2 regions of the Acidovorax sacchari genome follow, and region 1 is predicted to be linked to the other one. Evidence: riboswitches for the same ligand, from Rfam matches in the RefSeq annotation. Region 1 holds a riboswitch; the other holds the start of a gene.

Region 1 (7,751 bases):
GCGTGTCCAGCAGGTTCACCACGTGGTCGCGGTAGGCCATCTGCATGACCGACGAGGCCACCGAGATGCCGCGCTGCTTCTCGATTTCCATCCAGTCCGACGTGGCGTGGCGGCTCGCCTTGCGGCCTTTCACGGCCCCCGCGATCTGGATCGCGCCCGAGAACAGCAGCAGCTTCTCCGTGAGCGTGGTCTTGCCCGCGTCAGGGTGGGAAATGATGGCGAACGTGCGGCGGCGCCGTGTTTCGGAAGCGTAGGACACAGTGTTTCTGGTGAAGGCGCGGCGCAGCGTAGGGTCGAGGTACGGGCGCTGCGGCTGTGCGCCATAGCACCGCCGCAAGGGGAAAGCAGCCGGGGGGGAGTGGCGATATTCTAGCGGTGGCCCCGGGCCGGGTCGTGCCTGGCATGCCGGGGGCGCCGTCGCACCGCCGGCCCCTTCAGGCGGTGCCTGGGAGCCGTGCTCCCATCCGTGGAGAAAATCGCTTGAAACGCAAAACGGGCGATTCCACCAAATGCCACGAAGCGTATCCGGCCACCGCCGCCAGGGCGATCGACAGCAGCAGGCTTGGAATGAAGGGCATGTCCGGGAAGACGGCATACACCGATTGCTGCACCGGGCATCCGTAGAGATAGATGCCATATGACGGATCGCCGCCGCGCTGCAGGAAGGCCAGGGAGGGCATGTTCAACGAGCCCAGGAAAATCAGCAGCGGCGGCAGCAGCAGCAGGCCTGCCGAATGCTCCAGGTGCAGGCCGAAGAAAAGCAGCGCGGCCAGGGGGGCGAGCACGAGGAGGATCCTGCCGGAGCAGGCATGGAATTCCTGGCGGAAGACGGCGATGAGTGCCCCGTACGTGAAATAGGCGGGATATTCGAACCAGTGCCGCATCTCGCCGGTCAGGTCCGCGTTGCGTGCAGTGAGAAAGAAGGCGATGTAGGCCAGCCCGGCGACGCATGCGATGGCACGCGACCTGAACACACCCAGCAACCCCGCGCCTGCCAGCACGAGGTAGCACAGGCTTTCCATCGGGATGGTCCACAAGGGGCCGTTCATCAGATGCTTGAGCGGGTTGTTTTCAAAGACGCCCGGAAGGTTGGGGTAGTCCTTGATCAGCAGCAGGTTGCGGAAATAGCCGAGCGTTTCCGGATGGGCCAGGAAATCCGCAGCAGGCAGCGAAGTGAAAACGACACCGAAGAGGAACACATTGCTGAGCACCGCGACAAGCACCCCGGGCCAGATCCGCAGGAATCGCTTGAAGAGAAACGGCATGACCTGCGGCTGCCGCAGCCAGCTCTGGGTGACCAGATAGCCGCTGATCGTGAAGAAGGTCATCACCGCCACTCCGCCCACCATGTTGGAGTGCAGCCAGGCGGGTGGCGCCGTGCGCGTGATGTGGAAGTGATGACTGAAGATCACGGCGCTCGCCGCGGCGATGCGCAGCAGATCGAACAGGTTGCTCCTGTGCGGTGTGGACATGGGGCGCTGCTTCCTTTGTCGGGGGCCCTTTCCGGGGCATATCGTTGGCGATGGGGAGTGGCGAGCCGCTCGGGCCCGATCTCCTTATAATCCTGGTCTTCCGAGGAGCGTTGCAGCGTCCTTCATCCCGGTGCCCGGGTACTGCAGGGACGCGAGGCTCGGATCATCATTTTGCAACGACGCTCGCCCACGCTTTTGTGCGGTGAGTGATCCATTCCCCCTGCATTGCGTGGTTTCCAACTTCTTCACCGGAGAAAACCATGAGCGCAGTTCTCAAGCCCCAGGCCGACCTGGCCATCGCCGACATTTCCCTGGCCGACTGGGGCCGCAAGGAAATCAAGATCGCGGAAACCGAGATGCCCGGCCTGATGGCCATCCGCGAGGAATTCGCGGCTGCGCAGCCCCTCAAGGGCGCGCGCATCACCGGCTCGCTGCACATGACCATCCAGACGGCCGTGCTGATCGAGACGCTGAAGGCCCTGGGCGCCGACGTGCGCTGGGCTTCGTGCAACATCTTCTCCACGCAGGACCACGCCGCCGCCGCCATCGCCGCTGGCGGCACGCCGGTGTTCGCGATCAAGGGCGAGTCGCTGGAAGACTACTGGGACTACACCCACCGCATCTTCGACTTCGGCGCCAAGGGCACGCCGGGCGAAGGCCCCAACATGATCCTGGACGATGGCGGCGACGCCACGCTGCTGATGCATCTGGGCCAGCGCGCCGAGAAAGACCTGTCCGTGGTGGCCAATCCCACGAGCGAGGAAGAACGCATCCTGTTCGCCGCCATCAAGGCCAAGATCGCGCAGGATCCGACCTGGTACACCCGCAAGTCGGCCGAGATCATCGGCGTGACGGAAGAAACGACGACCGGCGTGCACCGCCTGAACGAGATGTCCGCCAAGGGCACGCTGCTGTTCCGCGCGATCAACGTGAACGACTCGGTCACCAAGTCGAAGTTCGACAACCTCTATGGCTGCCGCGAATCGCTGGTGGACGGCATCAAGCGTGCCACCGACGTGATGATCGCCGGCAAGGTGGCCCTGGTGGCCGGCTATGGCGACGTGGGCAAGGGCTGCGCCCAGGCCCTGGCCGCCCTGCGCGCCCAGGTGTGGGTGACCGAGATCGACCCCATCAACGCCCTGCAGGCCGCGATGGAAGGCTACAAGGTCGTGACCATGGAGTACGCCGCCGACAAGGCCGACATCTTCGTGACCACCACCGGCAACAAGGACGTGATCCGCCATGAGCACATGGTGGCGATGAAGAACGAGGCCATCGTCTGCAACATCGGCCACTTCGACAACGAGATCGACGTCGCCTCGATCGAGAAGTACCAGTGGGAAGAGGTGAAGCCGCAGGTGGACCATGTGATCTTCCCGGACGGCAAGCGCATCACGCTGCTCGCCAAGGGCCGCCTCGTGAACCTGGGCTGCGCCACGGGCCACCCCAGCTTCGTGATGTCGTCCTCCTTCGCCAACCAGACCATCGCGCAGATCGAACTGTTCACCAAGCCCGACGCCTACCAGGCCGGCAAGGTGTATGTGCTGCCCAAGGTGCTGGACGAGAAGGTCGCACGCCTGCACCTGAAGAAGGTCGGCGCCCAGCTCACCGAGTTGACCGATGCGCAGGCCGCCTACATCGGCGTGAAGAAGGAAGGCCCTTACAAGGCCGATACGTATCGGTACTGACATCCCCCTGAGGCGCTGCGCGCCTTCCCCCTTCTCTCGCCCGCTGCGCGGGGCGGGAAGGGGGACGACGCCAGCGGCCCGGCGGAGCCGGTTCCGCGGCGTCTGCTGGCCTGGGGGAGGGCGAGTGCCCTGGCGAATGGCAAGTGCCGAGGACTGTTCGGGCTGTCCGTAACGGACTGCCGGTCGAGCGTGGCAAGTAGCGTTCGTCGAACGAATCGGGTTGCGAATGTCGCGGGCGGTATGACGTGACGTGCGGCAACGTCGCTGTCACGATTCTCTCAGCTGCCTGTAACGGATTGAATGTGCGGGCCACGTGCGGCCCGCGCTGTTGGAGAGGAAGGCGCCATGCGCGCGGATGTGTTTTTGGTGGAGCGCGGCCATGCCGCCACACGGTCGCAGGCCCAGCGCCTGATCGCGGCTGGAGTGCAGTGGCGGCTGGCGGCCAGCCTGCCGTGGACGAAAGTGGCGAAGAACGGCGATGACATTCCGGCGATCGCCGAGGTCGAGTTGCTGGATGGCGCGGAGGCGCGGTACCTGTCGCGCGGCGGCCTGAAGCTGGAGGGCGCGTTGCGCGTGACCGGCCTGCAGGTGGCCGGGCTGCGCTGCCTCGACGTCGGGCAGAGCACGGGCGGCTTCACCGACTGCCTGCTGCAGCACGGTGCGGCGCAGGTGATCGGCGTGGACGTGGGCCACGGCCAACTGCACGAGCGGCTGCGGGACGACCCGCGCGTGGTGGGCGTGGAAGGGCTGAATGCCCGTTCCGTGACCGCCGAATCGCTGCGGGAGGCCTGCGAGGAGGCGCTGTCCGAGCGCGTCGAGCGCGACCCGGACGACAACGAGACCCAGCCCGAGGCGCCCTATGCCTGGATGCGCAACGGCGGCCAGGTGGACGACGACTACGACGACAGCGACGACGCCAAGGAGCACGAGGTGGAGGCCTTCAAGGCCGAGCGCGAGGCCAGGGAGCGCGCGCGCGCCGAGGGCGCGCTGCCTACCGAGCTGCGCCGCCGGGCCGGGCGTGAAGATGTGGACATCACGCCCGAGTTCGACTTCGTCACGGGCGATGTGTCCTTCATCTCGCTCACGCTGATCCTGCCGGCCGTGGTGCCGCTGCTCAAGGCGGACGGCGAATTGCTGATGCTGGTCAAGCCGCAGTTCGAACTGCAGCCCGGCCAGGTGGGCAAGGGCGGCATCGTGCGCGATCCGGCGCTCTACGCGCAGGTGGAGCTGCGCCTGCGCGAGTGCTGCGCCGCGGTGGGCCTGGACGTGGCCGGATGGCACGACAGCCCGATCGATGGCGGCGACGGCAACCGCGAATTCTTCATTCACGCAAGGAGGAAGGCATGAGCCTTTCCACGCACAAGGCGGCCCTTCCGGTCAGCTTCGAGTTCTTTCCCCCCAAGACGCCCGAGGGCGGTGACAAGCTGCGCGCCGTGCGCCAGCAGCTCTACGCCCGCCGTCCCGAGTTCTGCTCCGTCACCTACGGCGCGGGCGGCTCCACCCAGGAAGGCACCTTCGGCACGGTGCGCGAGATCCTGTCCGAAGGCGTGCAGGCAGCCTCGCATTTCTCGTGCATCGGAGCTACCCGCGAGGGTGTGCGCGCGCAGCTCGCCCAGCTCAAGGCCATGGGCGTGTCCCGGCTGGTGGCGTTGCGCGGCGACCTGCCCAGCGGATACGGCGCCGGCGGGGAATTCCATTACGCCAGCGACCTCGTGGCCTTCATCCGCGCCGAGGCGGGCGACGATTTCCATATCGAGGTGGCCGCCTATCCGGAAGTCCACCCCCAGGCCCGCTCCCCCGAGGCCGACCTGCAGGCGTTCGCCACCAAGGTGCGCGCCGGAGCGCATTCGGCCATCACGCAGTACTTCTTCAATGCCGACGCCTACTGGCGCTTCGTGGACGACGTGCGCGCCCTGGGGCTCGATGTGCCGGTGGTGCCGGGCATCATGCCCATCATGGGATCGACCCAGCTCATGCGCTTTTCCGACGCATGCGGCGCGGAAATCCCCCGCTGGATCCGGCTGCGGCTGCAGGGCTTCGGCGATGACTCGGCCAGCATCCGCGCCTTCGGGCTCGACGTGGTGACTGCGCTGTGCGAGCGCCTGCGTGCCGGCGGGGTGCCTGCGCTGCACTTCTACACCATGAACCAGAGCGCCGCGACGCTCGAGATCTGCCGGCGCCTGGGGCTCTGACCTTCCTCCGCAGGCCGGGGGGCGTACTCGGCCGTGTTGGGTAATATGGCGCCTCCCTGCGCGACCCCGACATGACGCCCGCTCTCGCTTCCCCCCTGATGGCAGCCCTGCTGTGGGCCCTGCTGCCCCTTTCTGCCTCGGCCCAGCTGCGCTACAGCTGCCGCGACAGCATGGGGAACGTCTTCTCTCTCTCTCGGCCCTGCCCGGCGGGTACGGTGACCACCGCTGCCGCGGCCGGTCCGCTGGAGCCCGCCGTGGCCCCCGGGCCATCGCGTCACGAGCCGCCGTCCCCGCCGCCGCTGCGCACCTTCCCCGAGGCGAACGAGTACCGGAAGTACATGAGCGCGCAGTGCCGCACGCTCCAGGACGCGGTCCGGTCAGGACCCTCGCGCGGCCTGCAGTCCGATGTGCTGTATGGCCTGCGCCGGGAATACGAGAGGGACTGCAGGGAAGAGGAGCAGGAGGCGTCCGCGCGGTTCTACCGCGAGCAGCGTGAAGTCCGCCAGCAGCGCCGCGAGGAACTTCGGCAGGCCGAAGCGGCCGAACTCGCGGCCCGTGCGGAAACCACCCGGCGGGCCGAGCAGTGCGCGGAGTCGCGCCGCATCCTTGCAGCGAGGCGGGCGCGCACCGATCTCACCGATGGCGAACAGAAGGACTTGAAGCGTTTTGAAGAGGTTTTTGCATCGCGCTGCCAGCGCTGACTGGCGCCGTTCCGGAGGCCGGCTGGCCGTATTCGGGCTGTGCGCCCTGGTGGCCGCCTGTGCGGTCGCACCCGCCCCCGGGGATTCCACCGCTCCGGCTGCGCCAGTGCCGGCTCCGGCCCCTGCCGCGCAGGACAAGGCCCCGGCGGAGCGGCCTGCCAGGCCGGCGAAGCGCCCGTCCCGGAGTCCGGCTCCGGCGCCCGCGCCTGTCCAGGACGCCGTGGCACCGGAGCGCGTGCCGGCCGACCGGCCGCGGGAACCGCAGGTGCCGGAAGACGAGCGCTCTTCGGGGACGGGACTCGACCTGAACGGGGAACTGGCCGGCTTCGGCGAGGAAGGCATGGCCTCGTGGTACGGCGCGCGTTTCCACGCCCGCCGCACCGCCAGCGGCGAGCGATTCGACATGAACGACTTCACGGCAGCGCACCGCACGCTGCCCTTCGGCACGCGCGTCTGTGTCCGCAGCCTTGTCACGGGGCGCTCGGTGCAGGTGCGCATCAACGACCGGGGGCCCCACTCGCCCGGACGCATCGTGGACCTGAGCCGGGCGGCCGCACAATCCCTCGGCCTGTTGGGGCTGGGCATCAAGCCGGTGGCGATCAGCCTGGCGCCCGCGGATCCGGACGCACCCTGTCCCGGCTCCCGGGACGACCCGGTGGCGCCGTGACCGGCCTCAGCCGCCCGATTCGAGGCTGTGGGCGGCGTGCTGCGCGTCCTGGGCCAGCAACTGCGCCATCTGGGGCAGGGCGGGCTGCAGCGCCGCCTTGAGCGTGTAGGGCGGATTCACGACGAACATGCCGCTCGCGGGCAGGCCGGGGCGCCGCTGCGTTCCGTCCGCGTCCGAGGTCATCTTGCTGGATTTCACGGTCAGGGTGGCATGCAGCCATGGCTTGCCCGCACGGGTGGCGAGCGTCTTCATCCGCCGAGGCAGGTCGTGGGCCTCGGGCCGCGGAATGATGGGGTACCAGATGGCATAGGTGCCCGTGGCGAAGCGCTTGAGCGCTTCTGCGAGCATGTCCAGCACCTTGCCATAGTCGCTCTTGATTTCATAGCTGGGATCGCAGAGCACGAAACCCCTCCGGGAAGGCGGGGGCAGGAACTTGCGGATGCCCTCGAAGCCGTCTTCGTGCAGCACTGCCACCTGCCGCCCGGCGTCGAGCTGCGCGACGTTGCCCGCCAGGGAGCGGAGGTCGGTGGGGTGCAACTCGAACAGCTTCAGCCGGTCCTGCGGGCGCAGCAACCGGTGGGCGATGAAGGGCGAGCCCGGATAGACTTTTGCCGCCGGGCCGGTATTGAATTCCTGCACCAGGTCCACGTAGGCCTGCAGCGCCGGGGCGAGTTCGGTGCCCTCGGGCAGCGCCTTGGGCAGGAGGCGGAGAATGCCGTCGGCCGCCTCGCCGCTCGTGGCCGCGTAATCGCCGTCCAGCCGGAAGAGGCCCGCGCCGGCATGGGTGTCCAGCACGGCGAGCGCGGCGTCCTTCTGGGTGAGGTGTTGCAGGGTGGCGATCAATACCGTGTGCTTGAGCACGTCGGCATGGTTGCCCGCATGGAAGGCGTGGCGATAGCTGAACATAGGCCCCGATGGTAACCAGCCCCGCCCGCGTCCGCCGACGGGGCGAGGCCGGGCGGCGCGGCAGTTTCCAGGCCCGGGAACGCGCTTTGTTGCCCGTCCGCGGTCCGGTTGCTGCATGATGGCGG
Region 2 (7,751 bases), 1.2 Mb from region 1:
GCTGAAAGATGCACCAAATGGAAGGCCCCGCATGCGGGGCCTTCGTCTTTCCAGCGTCGGGAAATCAGAGATTCGGCGCCAGCAGCCGCTCCAGCACCTTCTCGTCCATGCCGCGCCGCTCGGCCATGTCGTGTAGCTGGTCCTCGCCGATCTTGCCGACGTTGAAGTACGTGCTCTCGGGGTGGCCGATGTAGAAGCCGCTCACGCTGGCGGCGGGGGTCATGGCCAGGCTTTCCGTCAGGCCCATGCCGATCTCCTCGCACTGCAGCACGCGGAAGAGGTCGGTCTTGGCGCTGTGGTCCGGGCAGGCGGGGTAGCCGGGCGCGGGGCGGATGCCCTGGTACTTCTCGGCGATCATGTCTTCATTGCTCAGGGCCTCGCCGGCGGCGTAGCCCCAGAGGTCGGTGCGCACGCGCTGGTGCAGGCATTCGGCGAAGGCTTCGGCGAGGCGGTCGGCCAGGCCCTTGAGCATGATGGCGGAGTAGTCGTCCAGCGCGTCGATGAAGGCTTGCTCCTTCTTCTCCACGCCCAGGCCGGCCGTCACGGCGAAGAGGCCGGCGTAGTCGGCGATGCCGCTTTCCTTGGGCGCGACGAAGTCGGCCAGGCACCGGCTGGGGCGCATCACGCCGTCGATCACCTGCTTTTCGGTCTGCTGGCGCAGGCCGTACCAGGTCATGGCGACCTCGGTGCGGGTCTCGTCGGTGTAGAACTCGATGTCGTCGCCCACGCTGTTGGCGGGGTAGAGGGCGAGCACGCCGCTCGCGCTGAGCCAGCGGCCTTCGATGACCTTCCTGAGCATGGCCTGGCCGTCGGCGAAGACGCGGCGGGCCTGCTCGCCCACCACCTCGTCGTCGAGGATGGCGGGGTACGGGCCGGCCAGGTCCCAGGTCTGGAAGAAGGGGCCCCAGTCGATGTACTTGGCCAGATCGCCCAGGTCGAAGTTCTTGAACACGCGGCGGCCCAGCAGGCGGGGCGGCTGCGGCCGGTAGGTGCTGAAGTTGACCGGCGTGCGATTGGCGCGCGCCTTGGCCAGCGGCCACATCGGCGTCTGCTTCCTGTTGGCGTGCTGCTGGCGCACCTTGTCGTAGTCGGCGTTCAGCTCTTCGACATAGCTCTGCGCGCCATCGCCCAGCAGGCTCTGCGCCACGCTCACGCTGCGCGAGGCGTCGGGCACGTAGACGACGGGCCCTTCGTAATGCGGCGCGATCTTGACGGCGGTGTGCACGCGCGAGCAGGTGGCGCCCCCGATCAGCAGCGGGATCTTCTTGACGCGAAAGTGCTCGTCCTTCTGCATCTCGCCGGCCACGTACTGCATCTCTTCCAGGCTGGGCGTGATGAGGCCCGAGAGGCCCACGATGTCCGCGCCCTCGACCTTGGCCTTGGCCAGGATCTCGTGGCACGGGACCATCACGCCCATGTTCACCACCTCGAAGTTGTTGCACTGCAGGACCACGGTGACGATGTTCTTGCCGATGTCGTGCACGTCGCCCTTCACGGTGGCGATGACGATCTTGCCCTTGCTGCGCACGTCGCGGCCGGCGAGTTCGTCCTGGCGCTTTTCTTCCTCGATGTAGGGAATCAGGTGGGCCACGGCGGACTTCATCACGCGCGCGCTCTTGACCACCTGGGGCAGGAACATCTTGCCGGCGCCGAACAGGTCGCCCACGATGTTCATGCCGTCCATGAGCGGGCCTTCGATCACGTGCAGCGGGCGGCCGCCGCCGGCCAGGATCTCCCGGTAGGCCTCTTCCGTGTCTTGCACGATGAAGTCGGTGATGCCGTGCACCAGCGCGTGGGCCAGCCGCTCGCGCACCGGGGCGTTGCGCCATTCGAGCTTCCTGCTTTCGTCCTTGGCGCCGCTCTTGGCGGTCTCGGCGATCTCGACCAGGCGTTCGCCCGCATCGGGCCGGCGGTTGAGCACCACGTCTTCCACCCGCTCGCGCAGGGTGGGCTCCAGGTCGTCATAGACGCCCACCATGCCGGCGTTGACGATGCCCATGTCCATGCCCGCCTTGATGGCGTGGTAGAGGAACACGGTGTGGATGGCCTCGCGCACCGGGTCGTTGCCGCGGAAGCTGAAGGAGACGTTGGAGACGCCGCCCGAGACCTTGGCGCCCGGCAGGTTCTGCTTGATCCAGCGCGTGGCCTCGATGAAATCCACCGCGTAGTTGTTGTGCTCCTCGATGCCCGTGGCCACCGCGAAGATGTTGGGATCGAAGATGATGTCCTCGGGCGGGAAGCCCACTTCATCGACCAGCACGCGGTAGGCGCGCTCGCAGATCTCGATCTTGCGCGCGTAGGTGTCGGCCTGCCCCACCTCGTCGAAGGCCATGACCACGGCGGCGGCGCCGTAGCGCTTGACGAGGCGCGCCTCGTGCTTGAACTTCTCCACGCCCTCTTTCATGCTGATGGAGTTGACGATGCCCTTGCCCTGGATGCAGCGCAGCCCGGCCTCGATCACCTCCCACTTGGAGGAATCCACCATGATGGGCACGCGGGCGATGTCGGGCTCGGAGGCGATGAGTTGCAGGAAGCGCACCATGGCGGCCTTGCTGTCGAGCATGGCCTCGTCCATGTTGATGTCGATGACCTGGGCGCCGTTTTCCACCTGCTGGCGCGCCACGGCCAGGGCCTCTTCGTACTGGCCGTTGAGGATCATGCGCGCGAAGGCCTTGGAGCCCGTCACGTTGGTGCGCTCGCCGATGTTGACGAACAGCGTGCCCTCGCCGATGGAGACCGGCTCCAGGCCGGAGAGCTTCATGGGAGGAAGGGAATGGGGGGCGGACATGGGGCTCACCTGCGCGGACGGTGGGAAAGGACAGGTGAGCGTCGTTGGCATCGAATCTTCGGCACGGGCTCCGAGCCTGACGGCGCGCCCGCGGCGGTCGTGACCGACGCCGGCGGACGGGCCGCTGCAACGCTCCTCGGAGGGCGGGCGGATTTTAAACGGGGACGGCGGCGCGCGACCGGGGGAGGCCCCTTCGCCTAGCGCACCGGCAGGAACTGCAGGAAGGTGCCGCCCACCAGGTTCTGCACGTAGCTGATGGCGGCGCGGCGGTACTTCTCGGCCACCACGGCGGCCAGCAGGTCGAGCCGCGCGATGATCTTGCCGAACTCGCGCTCGAAGCTCACGTTGCGCACGCCCGGGCCGATCTCGTCGGCCAGCAGCAGCGGCCGGCCGTCCGGGCCCTGCCGCTGGGCGATGAGCCAGACGGCGATCTCCACGTTGCGCGCGGCGTTGTAGAGGTGCTGCGCGTCCAGCCCGTCGACCAGGAAGAAGCGGGTCTTGCCGCCATGGGCGGTGACGATCATGTCGGCCGTGGCGTGGATGACCGCGGCCACCCGGTCGCCCGTGAACTCGGGGCTGAGCGAGAAGGCCAGCGCGGCGATGTCGCGGCGCCCCTGCAGCGGCGCCCAGGGCTGGCGCTGCTCGATGGCGTCGCGCACGCGCTGCCCGGCCAGGATGCGGCCCGGCAGCTGGTCCGGTGCCTGGCCCTTGCGCCACTCGGCCGGGTTGCGGCGGTAGAGCTTGTCCATCAGCAGGTAGAGGCTGTCCAGGTTGGCGCGCATGCCCAGCGTGGCCATGCGGTTCACGTCGGACTGCGCCAGCTCGGTGGGCTCGATGTCGGCGGCCTGCACCTCGCCGCGCTCGGTGTGGGCCGGCGTTCCGCATCCGGCCAGCAGCGCGCCGGCCAGCGCACAGCCCTGCCCCAGCAGGCAGCGGCGGGAAAGAGGGAGGTCGGCCGTCTTCATCACGTCCGGATTATGGGCAGGCGCCGGGCGCCTTCTGCCCGGCGCCGTGCTGCAGCGCACCAAATGCAGGCGCCCCCCGGACGGTGTGCGGCGCGCCGGGCACCGCCCTGCCGCGGAAGCTGGCCGGCTCTCCCGGGAATTTTCCTTTCCAGGCAATGCTTTCATGCTCCTGTTTTTGAGTCTGGCATGCAAATCGCTTTGACCTGCGCACTGGTCTGACCTGTCAGGCCACCGATCCACCAAGCCCATGCACAGCATTCCTTCCTCCGTCGCGCAAACGCTGCAGCAGCAGATCCTGAGCGGCCACTACGCCAGCGGCAGCCCGCTGCCCGCGCAGCGCGAACTGGCGCAGCGCCTGGGCATCAGCCGGGCCTCGCTGCGCGAGGCACTGTCGGTGCTGGAGACGCTGGGGCTGGTGGACATCCTGCCCGGCCGGGGCGTGATGGTGCGGGGCCCGCATGCCAGCGGCGAGCGCACGCACCGTGCCTTCGCCACCCCCGAAATGGGCACCCTTTCGCCGCGCCAGCTGATCGAGCTGCGGCTGGTGCTGGAGCCCGGATGGACGGCCCTGGCCGCCGGCCGCGCCGATGCGGGCGCGCACCACCAGTTGCAGTGGCTGCAACAGCAGCAGTCCGAAGCGCTGCGGCGCAACGACCTGCTGAGCGCCGCCGAGGCGGACCTGCATTTCCACCTGCTGCTGGCACAGCTGTCGGGCAACCCCGGCCTGATCGCCATGGCGCGGCAGCTGGAGCCGGCCATCGCCCACAGCCTGCGCCTGCCGTTCGCCCGCACGGGCGCCGACGACGAGCCCGCGCGCGAGCACGACGCCATCGTGCAGGCGCTGCGCGCGGGCGATGCCGCGGCCAGCGCCCAGGCCATGCACGCCCACCTGCTGTCGGCGGCGCGCCGCGGCGGCATCGACATGGGTGCGCCGGAGCCCCCCGCGGCCGGCGCACCGGTTTCCTTTCGCCTCGTTCCCCCCTCTCCCCCTTTCCCTGAAGGAGTTTTCCAATGACCCGCACCGCCATCACCCCCCCGACCGCCCGCCGCGGCGCCCTCCGCGCCCTGCTGGCCGCCACCGCCTTCGCGGCCGCAGCCCTGGGCGGCGCGGCGTCCGCCCGTGCCGACGTGCTGGCCAACATCCAGAAGGCCGGCGTGGTCCGCGTGGCCATCCCGCAGGACTTCCCGCCCTTCGGCTCGCTGGGCACCGACCTGAAGCTGCAGGGCTATGACATCGACATGGCCAACCTGGTGGCCAAGGAACTGGGCGTGAAGGTCGAACTGGTGCCCGTCACCAGCACCAACCGCATCCCCTACCTGACCACCGGCAAGGCCGACCTGGTGATCTCCAGCCTCGGCAAGAACGCCGAGCGCGCCAAGGTGATCGACTTCACCCAGGCCTACGCGCCCTTCCCCAAGAGCGTCTATGGCCCCAAGGAGGCCGTCATCAAGGGCCCGGCCGACCTGGCGGGCAAGACCATCGGCGTGACGCGCGGCTCCACCGAAGACCTGTCGCTGACCAAGCTGGCTCCCGCGTCGGCCACCATCAAGCGCTATGAAGACAACAACGCCACGGCGCAGAGCTACCTGACCGGCCAGGTGCAGTTGGTGACGCTGGGCAACATCGTCGCCAACGCCGTGAACGAGCGCACCAGGCTGCGCCAGCTGGATGCCAAGTTCGCCGTGGAAGACACGCCCTGCTACGTGGGTGTCGCCAAGGGCGAGGACGCGCTGCTGCAGAAGGTGGACGCGATCATCACCAAGGCCAAGTCCGACGGCCGCCTGAACGACATGTCGCAGCGCTGGATGAAGATGCCGCTGCCCGCCACGCTGTAAGCGGCCGGGACCGCACCGTCCGCACCAGGCCACGTTGACCGGAAGAGACCTCCTCCATGGCATATGCATTCGACTTCGGCGCCGTCTTCGACTACAGCGGCCAGCTGGCGCAGGGCGCCGCCTTCACGCTGGGGCTGACGACGGCCGGTGCCGTGCTGGGCGGCGTGATCGGCGTGGCCGGCGGCGTCTGCCGCGCGTGGCGCATCGCGCCGCTGAACTGGCTGTTCAAGCTGTATGTGGAGGCGATCCGCAACACGCCCTTCCTGGTGCAGCTGATGTTCGTGTTCTTCGGCCTGCCGTCGCTGGGCCTGCAGCTCAATGAATGGCAGGCCTGCCTGCTGACCACCGTGGTCAACCTGGGCGCCTACCTCACGGAGATTGTGCGGGCCGGCATCCAGGAAACGCCGCGCGGCCAGCTGGAGGCCGCGAGCGCGCTGGGCATGGGCCGCTGGGCCTGCTTCCGGCACGTGGTGCTGCGGCCCGCGCTGCAGAAAGTGTGGCCCGCGCTCAGCAGCCAGATCGTCATCGTGATGCTGGGCACCTCGGTGGTGTCGCAGATCGCGGCGCAGGACCTGACCTTCGCCGCCAATTTCATCCAGTCGCGCAATTTCCGCGCGTTCGAGACCTATATCGTGGTGACGGCGCTTTACTTCGCGCTGGCCCTGCTGCTGCGCCAGGCGCTGGCCTGGATCGGGCAGCACGTCATCGTGGCGCGCCGCGCGCCGGCCACGTCCACGCCCCGCCCCGCCGCCGCGCCGGCCGGAGACGCCGCATGATCGCCGACATTCCCCTGCTGCCCATCCTGCTCAAGCTGGCCGAAGGCCTCTGGGCCACCCTGCTGCTGTCGCTCATGGCTTTCGCGCTGGGCGGCGCGGCCGGCCTGGTGGTGCTGTTCGCCCGCGTGGGCCGGCACTCCGGCCTGCAGCGCGTGAGCCGCACCTATATCCAGGTCTTCCAGAACACGCCGCTGCTCATGCAGATGTTCCTGGTGTTCTTCGGCGCGTCGATGGCGGGCTTCGACGTATCGCCCTGGACGGCCGCCGCCATCGGCCTCACGCTCTACACCAGCGCCTACCTGGCCGAAGTCTGGCGCGGCTGCGTGCAGGCCATCCCCCGCGGGCAGTGGGAGGCGTCGTCCAGCCTCGCCATGGGCTACTTCCAGCAGATGCGCCACGTGGTGCTGCCGCAGGCCGTGCGCCTGGCCATCGCGCCCACCGTGGGTTTCTCGGTGCAGATCGTCAAGGGCACGGCCGTGGCCTCGATCATCGGCTTCGAGGACCTCACCAAGCTCGGCTCGATGCTGGCCAACGCCACCTTCCAGCCCTTCCTCATCTACGGGCTCGTCGCCGCCGGCTACTTCCTGCTGTGCTGGCCGCTGTCCGCCTGTGCATCCCACCTGGAGAAGAAACTCTATGCCGCTCGTTGACGTCTGCGCCGTGCACAAGTACTACGGCGACAACCATGTGCTCAAGGGCGTGGACCTGCGCGTCGAAAGCGGCCAGGTCGTGGCCATCATCGGCCGCAGCGGCTCGGGCAAGAGCACGCTGCTGCGCTCCATCAACGGGCTGGAATCGATCAACGACGGCCAGATCGTCGTCGATGACGCCGTGCTCAAGGGGGCGCAGGCCACGGCCGCGCAGCTGCGCGCACTGCGCCTGAACGTGGGCATGGTGTTCCAGCAGTTCAACCTGTTCCCGCACCTCACGGCGGGGGAGAACGTGGCGCTCTCGCCCGTGGTGGTCAAGGGCACGAAGAAGGCCGAGGCCCGGCAGCTCGCCCGCGAGATGCTCGCCAAGGTGGGCCTGGCCGAGAAATACGACGCCTACCCCGACCAGCTCAGCGGCGGCCAGCAGCAGCGCGTGGCCATCGCCCGCGCCCTGGCCATGCAGCCCAAGGTGCTGCTGTGCGACGAGATCACCTCCGCGCTGGACCCGGAGCTGGTCAACGAGGTGCTCGCCGTGGTCAAGCAGCTGGCCACCGAGGGCATGACGCTCATCATGGTCACCCACGAAATGCGCTTCGCCCGCGACGTGGGCGACCAGCTGGTGTTCATGCACCAGGGCCGCGTGCACGAATGCGGGCCTGCCAGGGAATTGTTCGCCCAGCCGCGCACGCCGGAACTGGCCGGCTTCATCGGCGCGGTGCAATGAGCGGGGGAGTGG

The links. A riboswitch is a leader RNA that binds a small molecule or an ion and turns the genes downstream of it on or off. The one in region 1 is predicted to bind S-adenosylhomocysteine.
Region 2: another riboswitch for S-adenosylhomocysteine. It lies ahead of metH (methionine synthase); the one in region 1 lies ahead of ahcY (adenosylhomocysteinase).

The regions. Positions count from the first base shown of each region.
Region 1 covers NZ_AP035783.1:4,700,601-4,708,351, reverse strand. Annotated here, with positions in the region: gene ACGHC0_RS20785 (peptide chain release factor 3) at 1-259, opposite strand, end outside; gene ACGHC0_RS20780 (acyltransferase family protein) at 435-1,472, opposite strand; S-adenosyl-L-homocysteine riboswitch at 1,570-1,664, shown strand; gene ahcY (adenosylhomocysteinase) at 1,733-3,160, shown strand; gene ACGHC0_RS20770 (TlyA family RNA methyltransferase) at 3,506-4,507, shown strand; gene metF (methylenetetrahydrofolate reductase [NAD(P)H]) at 4,504-5,352, shown strand; gene ACGHC0_RS20760 (hypothetical protein) at 5,451-6,053, shown strand; gene ACGHC0_RS20755 (septal ring lytic transglycosylase RlpA family protein) at 6,274-6,720, shown strand; gene ACGHC0_RS20750 (23S rRNA (adenine(2030)-N(6))-methyltransferase RlmJ) at 6,727-7,626, opposite strand.
Region 2 covers NZ_AP035783.1:305,704-313,454, reverse strand. Annotated here, with positions in the region: gene metH (methionine synthase) at 65-2,761, opposite strand; S-adenosyl-L-homocysteine riboswitch at 2,818-2,932, opposite strand; gene ACGHC0_RS01440 (hypothetical protein) at 2,986-3,753, opposite strand; gene ACGHC0_RS01435 (FadR/GntR family transcriptional regulator) at 4,001-4,768, shown strand; gene ACGHC0_RS01430 (transporter substrate-binding domain-containing protein) at 4,765-5,589, shown strand; gene ACGHC0_RS01425 (amino acid ABC transporter permease) at 5,646-6,365, shown strand; gene ACGHC0_RS01420 (amino acid ABC transporter permease) at 6,362-7,015, shown strand; gene ACGHC0_RS01415 (amino acid ABC transporter ATP-binding protein) at 7,002-7,739, shown strand; gene ACGHC0_RS01410 (ureidoglycolate lyase) at 7,736-7,751, shown strand, end outside.